One region of the Streptomyces cyslabdanicus genome, then DNA from elsewhere that is predicted to be linked to it. Evidence: riboswitches for the same ligand, from Rfam matches in the RefSeq annotation. Region 1 holds a riboswitch; each other region holds the start of a gene.
What was found. A riboswitch is a leader RNA that binds a small molecule or an ion and turns the genes downstream of it on or off. The one in region 1 is predicted to bind cyclic di-AMP.
Positions count from the first base shown of each region.

Region 1 (5,013 bases):
CCAGCGTGCCTTGAGGTCGCGCAGTTGTTCCACCCGCTGCTGGGCCTGCCGCTTCTGCCGTTGCAGATCGGCGATGTCGGCGCGCTGGGAGACGTACTGCCGCATCGGGTACGCCAGGGCGACCACCATCGAGCACAGCACCAGCGCGAGCAGCGCCGCGCGGCCGGTGAGGCGGGAGCGGCGGGCCTGGCGCCGGGTCTGCGAACGGTAGACACGGGCCGCGGTCTGCTCACCGAGCAGCCTGAGCCTGGTCGTGGTGGAGAACCGGTCCCGGTCCTTGACCGCCATCGTCCCGCGCCTCCCGTTCGTGCCCGTGCACAGACGTGCGTACGTCCCCGGACACGGTACGGGACCGGGTACGGGGACGTACGTGCGACTGGCGAAGCCTTACCCTTTGCGGCTCAGCCGCCGGAACAGCTCAGCCCTTGCTGTGCCTACTGGTCCGCGGAGCGGCTGTGCCTACTGGTCCGCGGAGCGGAACCTGGGGAAGGCCGAACGGCCGGCGTACACCGCGGCGTCGTCGAGGATCTCCTCGATGCGCAGCAGCTGGTTGTACTTGGCGACGCGCTCGGAGCGGGCCGGGGCGCCGGTCTTGATCTGGCCGCAGTTGGTGGCGACGGCCAGGTCGGCGATCGTGACGTCCTCGGTCTCGCCGGAGCGGTGGGACATCATGCACTTGAAGCCGTTGCGCTGGGCCAGCTCGACGGCGTCCAGGGTCTCGGTGAGCGAACCGATCTGGTTCACCTTCACGAGCAGCGCGTTGGCGGCGCCCTCCTCGATACCGCGGGCGAGGCGCTCGGGGTTGGTGACGAAGAGGTCGTCGCCGACGAGCTGGACCTTGTCGCCGAGCTTGTCCGTGATGACCTTCCAGCCGGCCCAGTCGTCCTCGAACAGCGGGTCCTCGATGGAGACGAGCGGGTAGGCCGCGACGAGCTCCTCGTAGTACTCCGTCATCTCGGCGGCGGAGCGCTCCTTGCCCTCGAAGAGGTACTTGCCGTCCTTGTAGAACTCGGAGGCGGCGACGTCGAGCGCGAGGGCGATCTGCTCGCCGGGGGCGTAGCCGGCCTCCTTGACCGCCTCGAGGATGAGGTCGAGGGCCTCGCGGTTGGAGCCGAGGTTCGGGGCGAAGCCGCCCTCGTCGCCGAGACCGGTGGACAGGCCCTTGCTCTTCAGGACCTTCTTCAGGGTGTGGTAGACCTCGGTGCCCCACCGCAGGGCCTCGGAGAAGGACTCCGCGCCGATCGGGGCGATCATGAACTCCTGGATGTCCACGTTGGAGTCGGCGTGCGAGCCGCCGTTCAGGATGTTCATCATCGGCACCGGCAGCAGGTGCGCGTTCGGACCGCCCAGGTAGCGGAAGAGCGGCAGGTCCGAAGCCTCGGAGGCGGCGTGGGCGACGGCGAGGGAGACGCCGAGGATGGCGTTGGCGCCCAGCGAGCCCTTGTTGTCGGTGGCGTCCAGGTCGAACATGGCCTGGTCGATCAGGCGCTGCTCGGTGGCGTCGTAGCCGACCAGCTCGGGGCCGATCTGCTCGATGACGGCCAGGACGGCCTTCTCGACGCCCTTGCCCTGGTAGCGATTGGGGTCGCCGTCACGGAGCTCGATGGCCTCGAAGGCACCGGTGGAGGCGCCGGAGGGGACGGCGGCACGACCGGTGCTGCCATCGTCGAGGCCGACCTCGACCTCGACCGTGGGGTTGCCTCGGGAGTCCAGGATTTCCCGGGCTACGACGACGTCGATGGACGGCACGAGCATCTCCTTCTGGGATGTGACGCTGGAAGTGCGGGGCGTGAGCCTTGCGACTAGAGCCTAACCGTCCCGGGGCGGCGACCGGCCGACCGACCGCCTCCTGGACAGGGTGACGGTACCCATTGTTCCCGCTCGGAACAAAGGGGAGGGGAAGGTTCGGGAACGACCCGCCGGCCGGGAGGCGAAAAACCCCGCCCCGGCGCGTAGGGGGGAACACGCCGGGGCGGGGAGCCCATGGGGGCGGAACGGGCCCTTACTTGAGGTGGAGCTGCTGGCCCGGGTAGATGAGGTCGGCGTTGTCGACGATGTCCTTGTTCAGCTCGAACAGCTTCTGCCAACCGCCCTGGACCTGGTGGGTCGCGGCGATGGAGCTGAGGGTGTCGCCGGAGACCACCTTGTACTCGCCGTCGCCCTTCTCGACCTTCTTGCCGGTGGGCGTGGTGACGGTCTTGGTCGGGGCCGGACGCGTCGCGGAGCGGTTGGCGGCCTGCTGCTCGGTCGAGCGGTCGCCGGCGCTCCCGGTGGAGCCGCCGTTCGACGACGAGGAGGACGACGAGGCCGACGAGGAGGACGGGGCCGCGGGGGCGCTGCCGGTGTAGGCGGCGCCGGACAGGCCCTTGCCGCAGACCGGCCAGGCACCCTTGCCCTGGCCCGCGAGGACCTTCTCGGCGACGGCTATCTGCTGCGACTTGGAGGCCAGGTCGGCGCGCGACGCGTAGGCGGAACCGCCGTACGCGGCCCAGGTGGAGTTGGTGAACTGGAGGCCGCCGTAGAAGCCGTTGCCGGTGTTGATGGACCAGTTGCCACCGGACTCGCACTGGGCGACCGCGTCCCACTCGGAGGCGGTGGCGGCGGAGGCCTCGCCGACCGCCATCAGCGGGGCGGCGACGGCGGCGCCGGCGACACCGGCGAGCACGATGACACGGGTGGCCCTGGACGTATGGCGGTGCTTGCCCTTGCTGGAGAACAGCATGGAGGATCCCCTCACCGACGCCTGCGAGGTGAGCTGTCGGGTTCGGGCCGGATGAGTTGCCCGGCCGTGCCTCTCGCGTGAGGCACGGCTCCACCCCTAGCCGCTCCGGTCAACTGCCCGGCGCGGCACTTACCTTGGGTCCCCCGCTCCTGCCCACGGCGCTTGACGCGACGACTGTTCCCGTGCGGCCGCTGGCAGGATTCGGCGTTGCGGCAGCCGGGGCTCGCGGTGACGAGCGGTCACGACCGTAGGCATGCGCTCCGCCGAATTCCAAAGACGATCAGGGCTTCTGAGACTCATCCCACACTTTCGTCGAATGGGACATTCGGTGCGAAGTGTGACGTGAACTCCCGCTAGTTTTGGGGCGTTTCGGCAGGGACAATCAGGGTCTGACCGGCAGTGATGTGGTTCGGGTCGGAGCCGATCGCCCTCTTGTTCGCGGCATACAGCGCGTCCCATCCGCCCTGGAGGCCGAGGGAGTCGGCGATGGACTCGAGCGAGTCGCCGGAGCGGACGATGTAGGAGCTGTCGGCGCGGACGGCGTGGCGACCGGAGGACGCCACGGCATGCCCGCCGGCCGAGTCCTCGACGGCACTGCCGCCGCGATGCCGTCCGGAACCGAGCGCTCCCGTGTCGACGAGGGCCGAAGTGCCGCCGGCCTGCCACGACTTGTCCGTTTCGCCCGTCTCCGGCGCGAACGAGGGCGAGGCGTCAGGCGACTGGGACCCGCTTGCCGTGACATCGGGGGACGTGTCGGACTTGCCCGGCTTGCCCTTCTTGGCGGGCGAAGTCGGCGAAGGGGAGGACGCGCCGGGGGAGGCGGTCGGCGAGCCGGAGGGGTCGACCGATGCGGGATCGGTGTCCGAGGAGCCGTGCGAGCCGGACGAGTCGACGGAATCGGTCGATCCGGTCGACGCCTGCGACGAGTCGGTCAGACCGAGGTCGTCCGTGATGGAGTTTCGGGAGGAGTCGGAAGATCCAGACGAATCACCCACGCCGGTGTCGACCTTCGCCGCCCCGGACTTCTTGCTGAGCCCGGAGAGCAGCCCGCACGTCGGCCAGACACCGGGGCCCTTGTCGGCGAGCAGCTTCTCCGCCACGGCTATCTGCTGGGACCGGCTGGCCTGGTCGGCACTCGGAGCGTAGTCGAGGCCGCCGTACTTCTCCCAGTCGTCCTGCGTCAGTTGCAGGCCGCCGTAGAAGCCGTTGCCGGTGTTGGCGCTCCAGGCGCCGCCACTTTCGCACTTGGCCACCTTGTTCCACGCGCCGCCGTCGGCCGCGCTGGCGGCGCCGGCGCCGATCAGCGGGATGGCGATGGCGGATCCGGTCACTCCGGCGGCGACGAGGAGGGCCGGAGCCTGACGGGGCCGACGGTGACGGCCGTTCCCGGAGAGCATACGGAGACCTTTCGTGCGACAGCGTTGACCGGCGCGGCGACCGGGGCTCGGTGCCACGCCGATGGGTGAAAGTAGCGGCTGACGATCGCTTGTCACAAGTTCATGCCGCACAGATCACGTGAAGATCACACAGTTGAGCGGGTGTCATCTTCGTGGCCGTCAGTGGGTAGGCGCGGTGCGGCGGCAGGCGCCTTTTCCGGCCTTGTCCGACTTCCCTCCGACTTACCGACCGGGGGTGAACCGCACTGGCAGCGTCCGCAGTCCGCGCATGATGAGCCCACCGCGCCAGCGCAAGTCGGCTGGATCTGTGTCCAGTTGAAGGTCGGGGAGCCGGGTGAGGAGGGTGGCCAGCGCGGTCTGGCCCTCCAGACGGGCGAGCGGTGCGCCGAGGCAGTAGTGGATGCCGTGTCCGTAGCCGACGTGCTGATTGTCACGCCGCGCGAGATCCAGGACGTCGGGTCCGGCGAACCTCTCCGGGTCCCGGTCGGCGGCGGCGAGGACGACGAGGACCGGATCGCCGGGGGCGATGTCCTGCCCGCCGATGGTGAGCGGCCCGGTGGCGTAGCGCCAGGTGGCCAGTTCCACCGGTCCGTCGTAGCGCAGGAGTTCCTCCACGCCCGTCTCCAGCAGGTCGTCGTCCCCCTCGGCGAGGGACCGCTGGAGCAGGTCCCGCTGCTCGGGATGGGTGAGCAGGGCGTAGGTGCCGTTGCCGATGAGGTTGACGGTGGTCTCGAAACCGGCGAACAGGAGGATGAAGGCCATGGCGGCGGCCTCGTTCTCGGTGAGGTGCTCGCCGTGGTCGGAAGCGCGGATGAGAGCGGAGATGAGGTCCTCGCCGAGGGCGGGCTCGGCCGGGAGCGCCTCGCGCTTGCGGTGGATGAGGTCCGCGAGATA
Region 1 is NZ_JBQRUW010000034.1:8,995-14,007, reverse strand. It holds gene ACTYVM_RS20135 (FtsB family cell division protein) at 1-288, opposite strand, end outside; gene eno (phosphopyruvate hydratase) at 460-1,755, opposite strand; gene ACTYVM_RS20125 (transglycosylase family protein) at 2,003-2,722, opposite strand; cyclic di-AMP (ydaO/yuaA leader) riboswitch at 2,726-2,893, opposite strand; gene ACTYVM_RS20120 (transglycosylase family protein) at 3,076-4,119, opposite strand; gene ACTYVM_RS20115 (cytochrome P450 family protein) at 4,342-5,013, opposite strand, start outside.

Region 2 (5,013 bases), on a different contig from region 1:
GCTCGGGATCTGGAGCAGCCGCCGCAGCTCGGCGACCACCCGGGACGCGGCCTCGGCGGCCTCCCGCTCGTCGGCGCCCTCCCACGGCTCGTGCACGAACAGCACGTCCGCGTCCGAGCCGTAGCCCAGCTCGTGCCCGCCGAACCGTCCCATGCCGATGATCGCGAACCGGGTCGGCAGGGTGTCCCCCCACTCCTTGCGCACGACCGCCCGCAGGGTGCCGGCCAGCGTCGCCGCCGTCAGGTCGGACACCGCGCCGCCCACCCGGTCCACGAGCGCGCCCTGGTCCGCCTCGGCGGGCTGGGCCTCGGTGCCGTAGGTGCCGACGATGTCGGCGGCGGCGGTACGGAACAGCTCCCGCCGCCGTACGCCGCGCGCCGCCGTGACGCCCTGCTCGGCGGTCTCCGCACGGCGGACGGCGGCGAGGACCTCCTGCTCCAGCTGGGCGCGCCCGCGCGGTTCGAGGCCGCCCGCGTCGCCGTTCCCCAGCAGGGCCACCGCCTCCGGTGCCCGCATCAGCAGGTCGGGGGCCAGCCGCCCGGCCGACAGCACCCGGGCGAGGTTCTCGGCGGCGGCCCCCTCGTCGCGCAGCAGCCGCAGGTACCAGGGGGTCTTGCCGAGCGCGTCCGACACCTTGCGGAAGTTCAGCAGCCCGGCGTCCGGGTCGGCGGAGTCCGCGAACCACCCCAGCAGCACGGGCAGCAGGGTCCGCTGGATGGCCGCCTTCCTGGTGACGCCGGAAGCCAGCGCCTCCAGGTGGCGCAGGGCCGCGGCCGGATCGGCGTACCCGAGCGCGACCAGCCGCTCCCGCGCGGCCTCCGGCCGCAACCTGGCCTCGCCGGGAGCGAGTTGGGCGACGGCGTCGAGCAGCGGCCGGTAGAACAGCTTCTCGTGCAGCCGGCGCACGACACTGGTGTGTCGTTTCCACTCGCGGGTGAGCTCGGTGATCGGGTCGCTGCGCAGGCCGAGCGACCGTCCGAGCCGGCGCAGATCGGCCTCGTCCTCGGGGACGAGGTGGGTGCGCCGCAGCCGGAACAGCTGGATGCGGTGCTCCAGGGAGCGCAGGAACCGGTAGGCGTCGTCGAGTTGCACGGCGTCCACGCGGCCGACGTACCCGCCGGCGGCCAGCGCCTGCAACGCGTCCAGGGTGGAGCCGCTGCGCAGCGAGCGGTCGGTGCGCCCGTGCACCAACTGAAGCAGCTGCACGGCGAATTCGACGTCGCGCAGACCGCCGGGACCGAGCTTCAGCTCACGCTCGACCTCGGCCACGGGGATGGTCTCGACGACGCGGCGGCGCATCTTCTGCACGTCGGCGACGAAGTTCTCGCGCTCGGCGGCCTGCCAGACCAGCGGGTCGAGTGCGGCGATGTACTGGCCGCCCAGCTCCAGGTCGCCGGCCACCGGGCGGGCCTTGAGCAGCGCCTGGAACTCCCAGGTCTTGGCCCACCGCTGGTAGTAGGCGACGTGGCTGCTGAGGGTGCGCACCAGCGGCCCGTTGCGGCCCTCGGGCCGCAGGTTGGCGTCGACCGGCCAGATCGAGCCCTCCACGGTCGTCTCGGAGCAGATCCGCATCATGTGCGAGGCGAGCGCGGTCGCGGCGCGCAGGGCCTTGACCTCGTCGGCCCCGTCCGCGGCCTCCCCGACGAAGATCACGTCGACGTCGGAGACGTAGTTGAGTTCGTGGCCGCCGCACTTGCCCATCGCGATCACCGCGAGCCGGCACAGCGCGTCGTCCTCGGGCGCGGCGGCCCGCGCGAGCCGGAGCGCGGCGCGCAGGGTGGCGGTGGCGAGGTCGGCGAGTTCGGCGGCGGTCTCGGCGACATCGGTGGTGCCGCACACGTCGCGGGCCGCGATGGACAGCAGGCAGCGCCGGTAGGCGACGCGCAGCGCGACCGGGTCGCCGGCCTCGGCGAGCCCCTGCTCGAACTCCGCCACGCCCGGGTGCAGGTCGCGCGGCTCGTAGGTGACCAGCGCCCGCCAGTCGCCGGCGTGCCGGGCGAGGTGGTCGCCGAGCGCGGCGGAGGCGCCGAGCACGCCGAGCAGCCGGTCGCGCAGCGGCTTGGCCGCTATCAGCGTGTCGAGCAGCTCGCGGCGGGCCTTGGACTCCGGCTGCGCCTCCAGCAACCGGACCAGACCGCCCAGCGCGAGGTCCGGGTCGGCGGTGGCGCCCAGCGCCTCCAGCAGCACCGGGTCGTCCCGGAGCGGGGCGAGGTCCGGGCCCTCCAGCAGCCGCTCGGCGTCCGAGGCATGGATGAAGCCGTGCCGCAGCAGCCGCGTGAAGGTACTGCTCCTGCGTCCCGGCGCCGTCATCCCGGCCTCCCGTCGGATCAAGCCCGTCCTGGCCAGAGCCTATCCGCACTCCCGGCCCGGGGCCCTGACGGCGGACCCGCCTTCCCCCGCCGGTCGAAACCGGACGGCACCGGCAGGTGCTTCTCCGGGCCGACGCCGGCGGCCACCGGAGTGCAGCCACCCGCACACGTACCGTGAAAGTCACGAAAACGTAGCGGACATATCACGCACCAACCTTCACAGCAGTCACACGCGTTGGCTAGCGTGCCCGGCGGGCACCCCGTACCCCCGCCGGCGAACAACGCCGGGACGGGTGGCCCGCGCCGAGTCCGGTGCGCTTCACGGCAGCCGGAGCCGGGGACCCAACTCATCCCTGGGGTGAATCGGTCCCGTACACGCGTCCCCCACAGCGTGCACGGGACGGTAGGGCAGCCCTTCCGACCACCCGCCCGAACCCGACAGCCAACCCGGTAGGCGGTCCGTGGAAGGAGTCGCCACCCTTGGCGTCGCACCGCAAAGCCCGGCCCACGGCGACCCGCATCGCCGGACTGCGCACGTCCCCGGCCCTCGGTCTGACGACCGCGGCCCTCACCTCCGTGGCCCTGCTGTCCCAGACGGCGAACGCCGCGCCCGCGCAGCCCGGCAGACCCAGCCTCGAAGAGGTGCAGAAGAGGGTCGACGACCTCTTCCACCAGGCCGAAGTGGCCACCGAGAAGTACAACGCGTCGAAGGAGAGGACCGCCACGCAGCGCCAGCGCGTGAACGGCCTCCTCGACGACGTGGCGAAGCGTGCCGAGAAACTGAACGAGGCGCGGAACGAACTCGGCTCGTTCGCCGCCGCCCAGTACCGCACGGGCGGAATCTCCGGCACCGCGACGCTGCTGCTCGCGAAGGACCCCCAGCAGTACTTCGCCCAGGACCATCTGATGAGCCAGCTCACCGAGCGGCAGAAGAAGGCCGTGGACGACTACCAGACCGCGCAGCTCGCGACGGCGAAGAAGCGCACCGAGGCGGCGGGGATCCTGGAGTCGCTGACCACCTCGCAGAACGAGCTGAGGACCAGCAAGCAGGACGTCCAGCAGAAGCTCACCGAGGCACGCCGGCTGCTGTCGACGCTGACCGCCGAGGAGAAGGCGCGGCTGGCGGCGATCGAGAAGAAGAAGCAGGAGGTCGCCCGGCAGAAGGCCGCGGAGCTGGCCCGCCGGCAGGCGGCGGAGGAGGCGGCGGCGGCGAAGAAGCGCCAACAGGAGGAGGCGGCGAAGAGCTCCGACGCGCAGGCGAGCAGCGGAACGGGCGCGGACACGAGCGCCGGATCGAGCACGGGTACGGGCACGAGCACGAGCGCCGGATCGAGCACCGGCTATGCCGCCAAGGCCGCCAAGGTCATCGACTTCGCAAGGGCCCAGATGGGCAAGCCGTACGTGTGGGGCGCCTCCGGCCCCGACTCGTACGACTGCTCCGGGCTCACGCAGGCCGCCTGGAAGTCCGCCGGGATATCACTGCCGCGCACCACCTGGGACCAGGTGGGGGTCGGCACGACCGTCCCCGTCTCCGAAGCCCAGCCCGGCGACCTGGTCTTCTTCTACGACGACATCAGCCACGTCGGGATCTACATCGGCGACGGCATGATGATCCACGCGCCGCACTCGGGCGCGAACGTCCGCGAGGAGTCGATCTACTACATGCCGATCCACAGCGTCGTCCGCCCCGCGTGACGCGCGTGCCGGACGCCTGGTGCTGGCACCGGACAGGGAAGGGCCCGCACCCGAAGGCGCCGGCCCTTCGCTGTCGGCATGCGGCGGGTGGGGCCGCGGCGCACGCTGGTTCTTGTACCTGCCGGAGGCGGGAGGCCGCGCGGGCGGACAGTGGAGGTGCGTCGTCCATGTGCCGTTGGCTTGCCTATGCGGGGACACCCGTACTGCTCGATGACGTCCTGTACCAGCCGGACCACTCGCTGATCGACCAGAGCCTGCACTCGCGGATGGGCATGGAGACGACCAACGGCGACGGGTTCGGCATCGGCTGGTACACGCCGGAGGCCGACAGCCCGGCGGTCGTGCGGGACACCGGCCCGGCATGGAACAACCGCAACCTGCGGGAGATAGCGCAGCACGTCCGGTCACCGCTGTTCTTCGCCCACATCCGGGCCTCGACCGGCACGGCGGTGCAGCAGACCAACTGCCATCCCTTCCGCCACGGCCGGTGGATGTGGATGCACAACGGCGCGATCAACGAGTTCGACAGGCTCAGGAGGGAACTCTGCCTGGCCGTCGACCCGGGGCTCTTCTCCCGCATCGAGGGATCGACGGACTCCGAGGTGATGTTCTTCCTGGCCCTCACCTTCGGCCTCGACGACGATCCGCCGGGCGCGGTGGCACGCATGGCGGGGTTCGTCGAGCGGACGGGCCGCGAGCAGGGCGTGCGGCACCCGCTCCAGATGACGGTCGCGGTCTCCGACGGCGACCGGACCTGGGCATTCCGCTACTCCAGCGAAGGTGCCTCGCGGAGCCTCTTCTACAGCACCCGCTTCGACGCCCTGCGGGTGCTCCACCCCGACGTCACGTTCCCGCGGGGGCTGTCGGAGGAGTCCCGCCTGATCGTGTCGGAGCCCCTCAGCAGCCTCGCCGGCGCCTGGAACGAGGTTCCGGAGGGCAGCTACGGCGCCGTTCGCCCGGATTCGGACATCCTGCGCCCCTTCGAACCCCAGCCCGCGTAGACCGAGGG
Region 2 is NZ_JBQRUW010000002.1:357,966-362,978, forward strand. It holds gene ACTYVM_RS02180 (bifunctional [glutamine synthetase] adenylyltransferase/[glutamine synthetase]-adenylyl-L-tyrosine phosphorylase) at 1-2,310, opposite strand, end outside; cyclic di-AMP (ydaO/yuaA leader) riboswitch at 2,601-2,781, shown strand; gene ACTYVM_RS02185 (C40 family peptidase) at 2,790-4,004, shown strand; gene ACTYVM_RS02190 (class II glutamine amidotransferase) at 4,172-5,005, shown strand.
Region 2: linked by a shared signal. The riboswitch ahead of ACTYVM_RS02185 (C40 family peptidase) and the one ahead of ACTYVM_RS20125 (transglycosylase family protein) in region 1 are both predicted to bind cyclic di-AMP.

Region 3 (5,013 bases), on a different contig from region 1:
TCGAACTGGTCGCGAAGTTCCACGAGGGCGGCTGGCTGGTCTTCGCCGCGGTCGCCGTCCTGGTGACCGTGTTCGAGTCGGTGCACCGCACGTACCGGCGTATCGGCGCGGCCCTGCATCTCGGCGAGGTCCCCGCACGGCCCGAGCCGCGCCACACGGTCGTCGTCGTTCCCGTCGGCGCCGTCAACCTGCTCACCAGCGAGGCCATCAGCGTCGCACTGTCACTGGGCGACGACGTCCGGGCCGTCACCGTCGTGCATCCCGAGGACCGCGACGCCCCTTCCGCCGACGAGGTTCACGCCGCCTGGAACGCCTGGCGGCCCGGTGTCCCCCTCACCGTGCTGCACAGCCGCACCCGGTCCCTGACCCGGCCCGTCGTCGACCATCTGCGCGCGCTGTCCGCCCAGGAGCGGCAGGACCGGATGGTGGTCCTCATCCCGGAGATGCATCTGCCCAGGCCCTGGCAGCGGCTTCTGCAGAACCAGCGCGGCGTCGTCCTGGACCGCGCCGTGCGCCGCCATACCGACGCCGTCATCTGCCGGCTGCGGTTCCGCGTCCACCTCGAGCACTGATCGTCGCCGAGACCGCTGCCCCGCACCGACCGGTGCGCGGCCGCCCGCGTCGTGTGCGCGGCTCCGCCACGGTGGTGCCCCGCCCCCGATCGGCGGGGTCGGTCAGACTGGGAGCGAGTCCGCCGTCGAGAGAGAGGGCGTCGATGCCCCACCCGTACGTCCTGCTGTCCGCCGCCGTCTCGCTCGACGGCTACCTGGACGACACCGGCCCCGAGCGCCTGCTGCTCTCCAGCCCCGCCGACTTCGACCGGGTCGACGAGGTACGGGCGTCGGCCGACGCGATCCTGATCGGCGCCGGCACCCTGCGGGCGGACAACCCGCGGCTGCTGGTGAACTCGCCCGAACGGCGGGCCGCCCGCCGCGCCGCCGGGAAGCCGGAGTATCCGCTGAAGGTCGCGGTCAGCGCCTCCGGCGAGCTGGACCCCCGGGCGCCCTTCTGGCACACCGGCGGCGAGAAGGTCCTCTACACGACCGACGAGGGCGCGCTGCGGCTGCGGCGCGCGGGCCTGGCCGCCGACGTCGTGCCGCTGGGCGCCGAACTCGGCTGGCCCCGGCTGCTCGAGCACCTGCACGACGTACGCGGGGTGCGCCGGCTCATGGTCGAGGGCGGCGGGACGATCCACACACAGCTGCTCCAGCAGCGGCTCGCGGACGAGGTGCAGCTCGTGCTCGCCCCCCTGTTCGTGGGGGACCCCGGCGCGCCCCGGCTGTTCGGGCCCGGGGGCTACCAGGGTGGGCGGCTGCGGCTGGTGGAGACGCGGACCATCGAGGACGTCGTCCTCGTGCGCTACGAACCCACCGCCCCCGGCCTCGCCGGCCGCGCCGCCCCGGCCGACCGGCACTGGCTCCGGATCGCCTGCGAACTGGCGGCCCACTGCCCGCCGTCCAGGACCGCGTTCAGCGTGGGCGCCGTGGTGGTCGCCGCCGACGGGACCGAACTCGCCCGCGGGTACTCGCGGGAGGGGGGCGACCCGGTCGTGCATGCCGAGGAGGCGGCCCTGGCCAAGGTCGACCCGGCGGATCCGCGACTGCCGGAGGCCACGGTGTACAGCAGCCTGGAGCCGTGCGCCCGCCGCGCCTCCCGGCCGCGTCCGTGCGCCCGGCTGATTCTGGACGCCGGGGTGCGACGGGTGGTGACGGCGTGGCGGGAGCCGGACACGTTCGTCGAGGGTGCCGATGGGACCGGGGTGCTGGTGGCCGAGGGCGCGGACGTCGTGGTGGTGCCGGAGTTCGAGGAACGCGCCAGGGAACCGAACCGGCACCTGCTCGGCTGAGCGGAGCCTCGTCGCACGGCCGGGAACCGGGTGCCGGACGGCGTGGAAGTGAGCTGGGTGCGAGCAGCCCCGCGGATGGCATATACTGGTGACACAACGACGCGGGGTGGAGCAGCTCGGTAGCTCGCTGGGCTCATAACCCAGAGGTCGCAGGTTCAAATCCTGTCCCCGCTACTGAAACTCAGGGCCGGAATCCGATCAATGGATTCCGGCCCTGAGTGTTTGGCGGACGTGCGGGTTCTCCGGCAAAGGCGCGGACTCTCCCGTATGTGGAGTCAACTCGTCCGGTTTTCGGCGCCCATGGACCATAAGGTCGGGCCGCGAGGTGGAGCGATCAAGCCGAACGGCTTGGAATACAGGCCCCGGGTCTATTAACGTTCGATAACGCAGCACGGTCGTCCCAGCCGTCACAAGAGGCGGCTCCGTGCGCGCACGCCGAATCCCGCAAGGGAACCGGGGAACCACCAACTTGGGGTGAATCGGGCGTAACTGCCGTGTTCCGCATGGCTTGTTTACGCGCGTAGGAGACCTTCCCGCTCCGAACCCGTCAGCTAACCCGGTAGGCGAGACGGAAGGAAAGGAGTACGCCTTCGTGGCGTCCAACCCGCCTGCTCCGGAAGCCCCGTTCACGCCGAGCCGGCAGTACGGAGAGACCTTCGGCTACGACAGCCGCCGCGCCGACGAGGGCCCCTGGGAGGAGTGGAACCCCACCGCGGATTCCGTCCGTCCCGTGCGCGGCCGGCACCGCGTCGCCAAGCAGCGCGGCGGCGGACTCGCCCGCAGCTCCACCGTTCTCGGCGTCGGTGTCATCGCCGCCGTCGGCGCGGGCGGCATGGCCAGCGCCAACAGCGCCAAGCCGCCGGTGTCCATCTCGCTGCCCGATCTGCCCTCCGTGGGCTCCCTGTTCGACCACTCCTCCGACGCCCCCGAGGGCTCGTCGACCGCGCTCAGCAGCGTTGGCGTGACCACCGCCGAGGCCGAGGGCGGGACCGCGGACGCCGGCGAGGTGCTGCGCAACCGGATCATGGCGCAGGCCGAGCAGCAGCAGGTGCAGATCGAGGCCAAGGCTCAGGCGGACGCCGAGGCCGCCGCCGCCAAGGAGGCCGCCCAGGCCGCCTCGAAGGCGGTCGAGGAGGCCGAGGCCAAGGCCACCGCCGCGAAGCAGAAGGCGGAGGAGGAGGCCAAGCAGAAGGCCGAGGAAGCCAAGCGGAAGGCCGAGGAGGCGCGGCTGGCCGAGCTGGCCAAGCAGTACACGCTGCCCACCTCCTCGTACACGATCACCTCCACCTTCGGTCAGGCCGGCTCCATGTGGTCCTCCGGCTACCACACCGGCCTCGACTTCGCCGCGCCCACGGGCACCCTGCTCAAGGCGATCCACACCGGCACCATCACCGAGGCCGGCTGGGCCGGCGCCTACGGCTACCGCACGATCCTCACCCTCGACGACGGCACCGAGCTCTGGTACTGCCACCAGTCGTCGATCAACGTCAGCGTCGGCCAGCAGGTCAACACGGGCGACGTGATCGGCCGCGTGGGCGCCACCGGCAACGTCACCGGGCCCCATCTGCACCTGGAGGTCCACCCGGGCGGCGACGCCACCGGCATCGACCCCGCAGGGTGGCTGCGCGACAAGGGCCTCACCCCCTGACGCACACGCCCCGCCCCGTGACGTACGCGGACCGGTCTCACCCCTGACGAGCCCGTGAGGCCGGTTTGCGCAACTTTTGCGGCCGGACGCGGCCCGGCGAGGAATGGGCCGCTCCGGCGCGGTTGTTGATGTTGAACATGACTTCTCTACGCAAACTGGGTTCGTCCGATCTCGAGGTCTTCCCGCTCGCCCTCGGCGGCAACGTCTTCGGCTGGACCGCCGACCAGGAGCAGTCCTTCGCCGTCCTCGACGCCTACACGGCCGCCGGAGGCAACTTCGTCGACACCGCCGACTCCTACTCCGCGTGGATCGAGGGCAACCACGGCGGCGAGTCCGAGACGATCATCGGCAGGTGGATCAAGGAGCGCGGCAACCGCTCCGACGTCGTCATCGCCACCAAGGTCAGCCAGCACCCCGACTACCAGGGGCTGAGCGCCGCCAACATCAAGGCCGCGGCCGACGCCTCCCTCCGGCGCCTGGGCACGGACCACATCGACCTGTACTACACGCACTTCGACCGGCCGGACGTCCCCGTCGAGGAGATCATCGGCGCGCTCGACGAGCTGGTCAGGGCGGGCAAGGTGCGGCACATCGCCGCCTCCAACATCTCCGCCGAGCGCCTCCAGGAGTCCCTGGACCTCTCCGAGCGCGAGGGTCTGGCCCGGTACGTGGCGCTCCAGCCGCACTACAACCTGGTCTCGCGCGACACTTACGAAGGCGCGCTCCAGAACGTCGCCGAGCGGTCCGGCCTGGCCGCCGTCCCGTACTTCGCGCTCGCCTCCGGCTTCCTGACCGGCAAGTACCGGCCCGGTACGACGGTGGACAGCGCGCGGGCGCAGGGCGCGGCCAAGCACCTCGAGACCGAGCGGGGCCGCAACGTCCTCGCGGCCTTGGACGAGGTCGCACGGGCCCATGACGCCGAGGTCGCCACGGTGGCCCTGGCCTGGCTCGCCGCACAGCCGACGGTGGCCGCCCCGATCGCCTCGGCGCGGACGGTGGAACAGCTCCCGGCACTGCTCGGGGTCGCCGAGCTGCGGCTCACGGACGAGGAGCTCGGAAAGCTGACGCGGGCGTCGGCGTAGCTCCCCGTCCCCCGGGACGGAACAGCCGGCGCTAAGGCTGTGTCCGGTACGGGTTGTACACGGGGGACGGCGTCAGCTGCGCGGGGTACGGCGTCGCCGGTCCGTACGGCCCGTACGACCCGTGCCCCAGCGGTCGCGGGTGCACCCCGTACACGCCGTACACCCCGTACCCGGGCCAGGGCGGCGCAGCCATGGGCGTGGTCGTCCTGGCCGCGTGGTCCAGCGCGGGCTGCGCCACCTCCCGCCTGCGCCACAGCTCGTGCAGCAGCTCCCGCTCCCGTACGGCGAAGTCGGCCCCCGCCCGTCCCCGGCGCCCCCGGTGCCGGAGGCAGGCCAGCTGGGTCGCGTACGCCTCGTACTGGGCGACCGTCCGCGCCGCCTGCCTGTCGAGGTGGCGCCGGGCGTGCTCGCGGGCCAGCCTGCGCGCCCGCATGGAG
Region 3 is NZ_JBQRUW010000008.1:108,107-113,119, forward strand. It holds gene ACTYVM_RS06450 (APC family permease) at 1-572, shown strand, start outside; gene ACTYVM_RS06455 (dihydrofolate reductase family protein) at 716-1,846, shown strand; tRNA gene ACTYVM_RS06460 (tRNA-Met) at 1,947-2,020, shown strand; cyclic di-AMP (ydaO/yuaA leader) riboswitch at 2,270-2,427, shown strand; gene ACTYVM_RS06465 (M23 family metallopeptidase) at 2,439-3,494, shown strand; gene ACTYVM_RS06470 (aldo/keto reductase) at 3,632-4,576, shown strand; gene ACTYVM_RS06475 (PrsW family intramembrane metalloprotease) at 4,608-5,013, opposite strand, start outside.
Region 3: linked by a shared signal. The riboswitch ahead of ACTYVM_RS06465 (M23 family metallopeptidase) and the one ahead of ACTYVM_RS20125 (transglycosylase family protein) in region 1 are both predicted to bind cyclic di-AMP.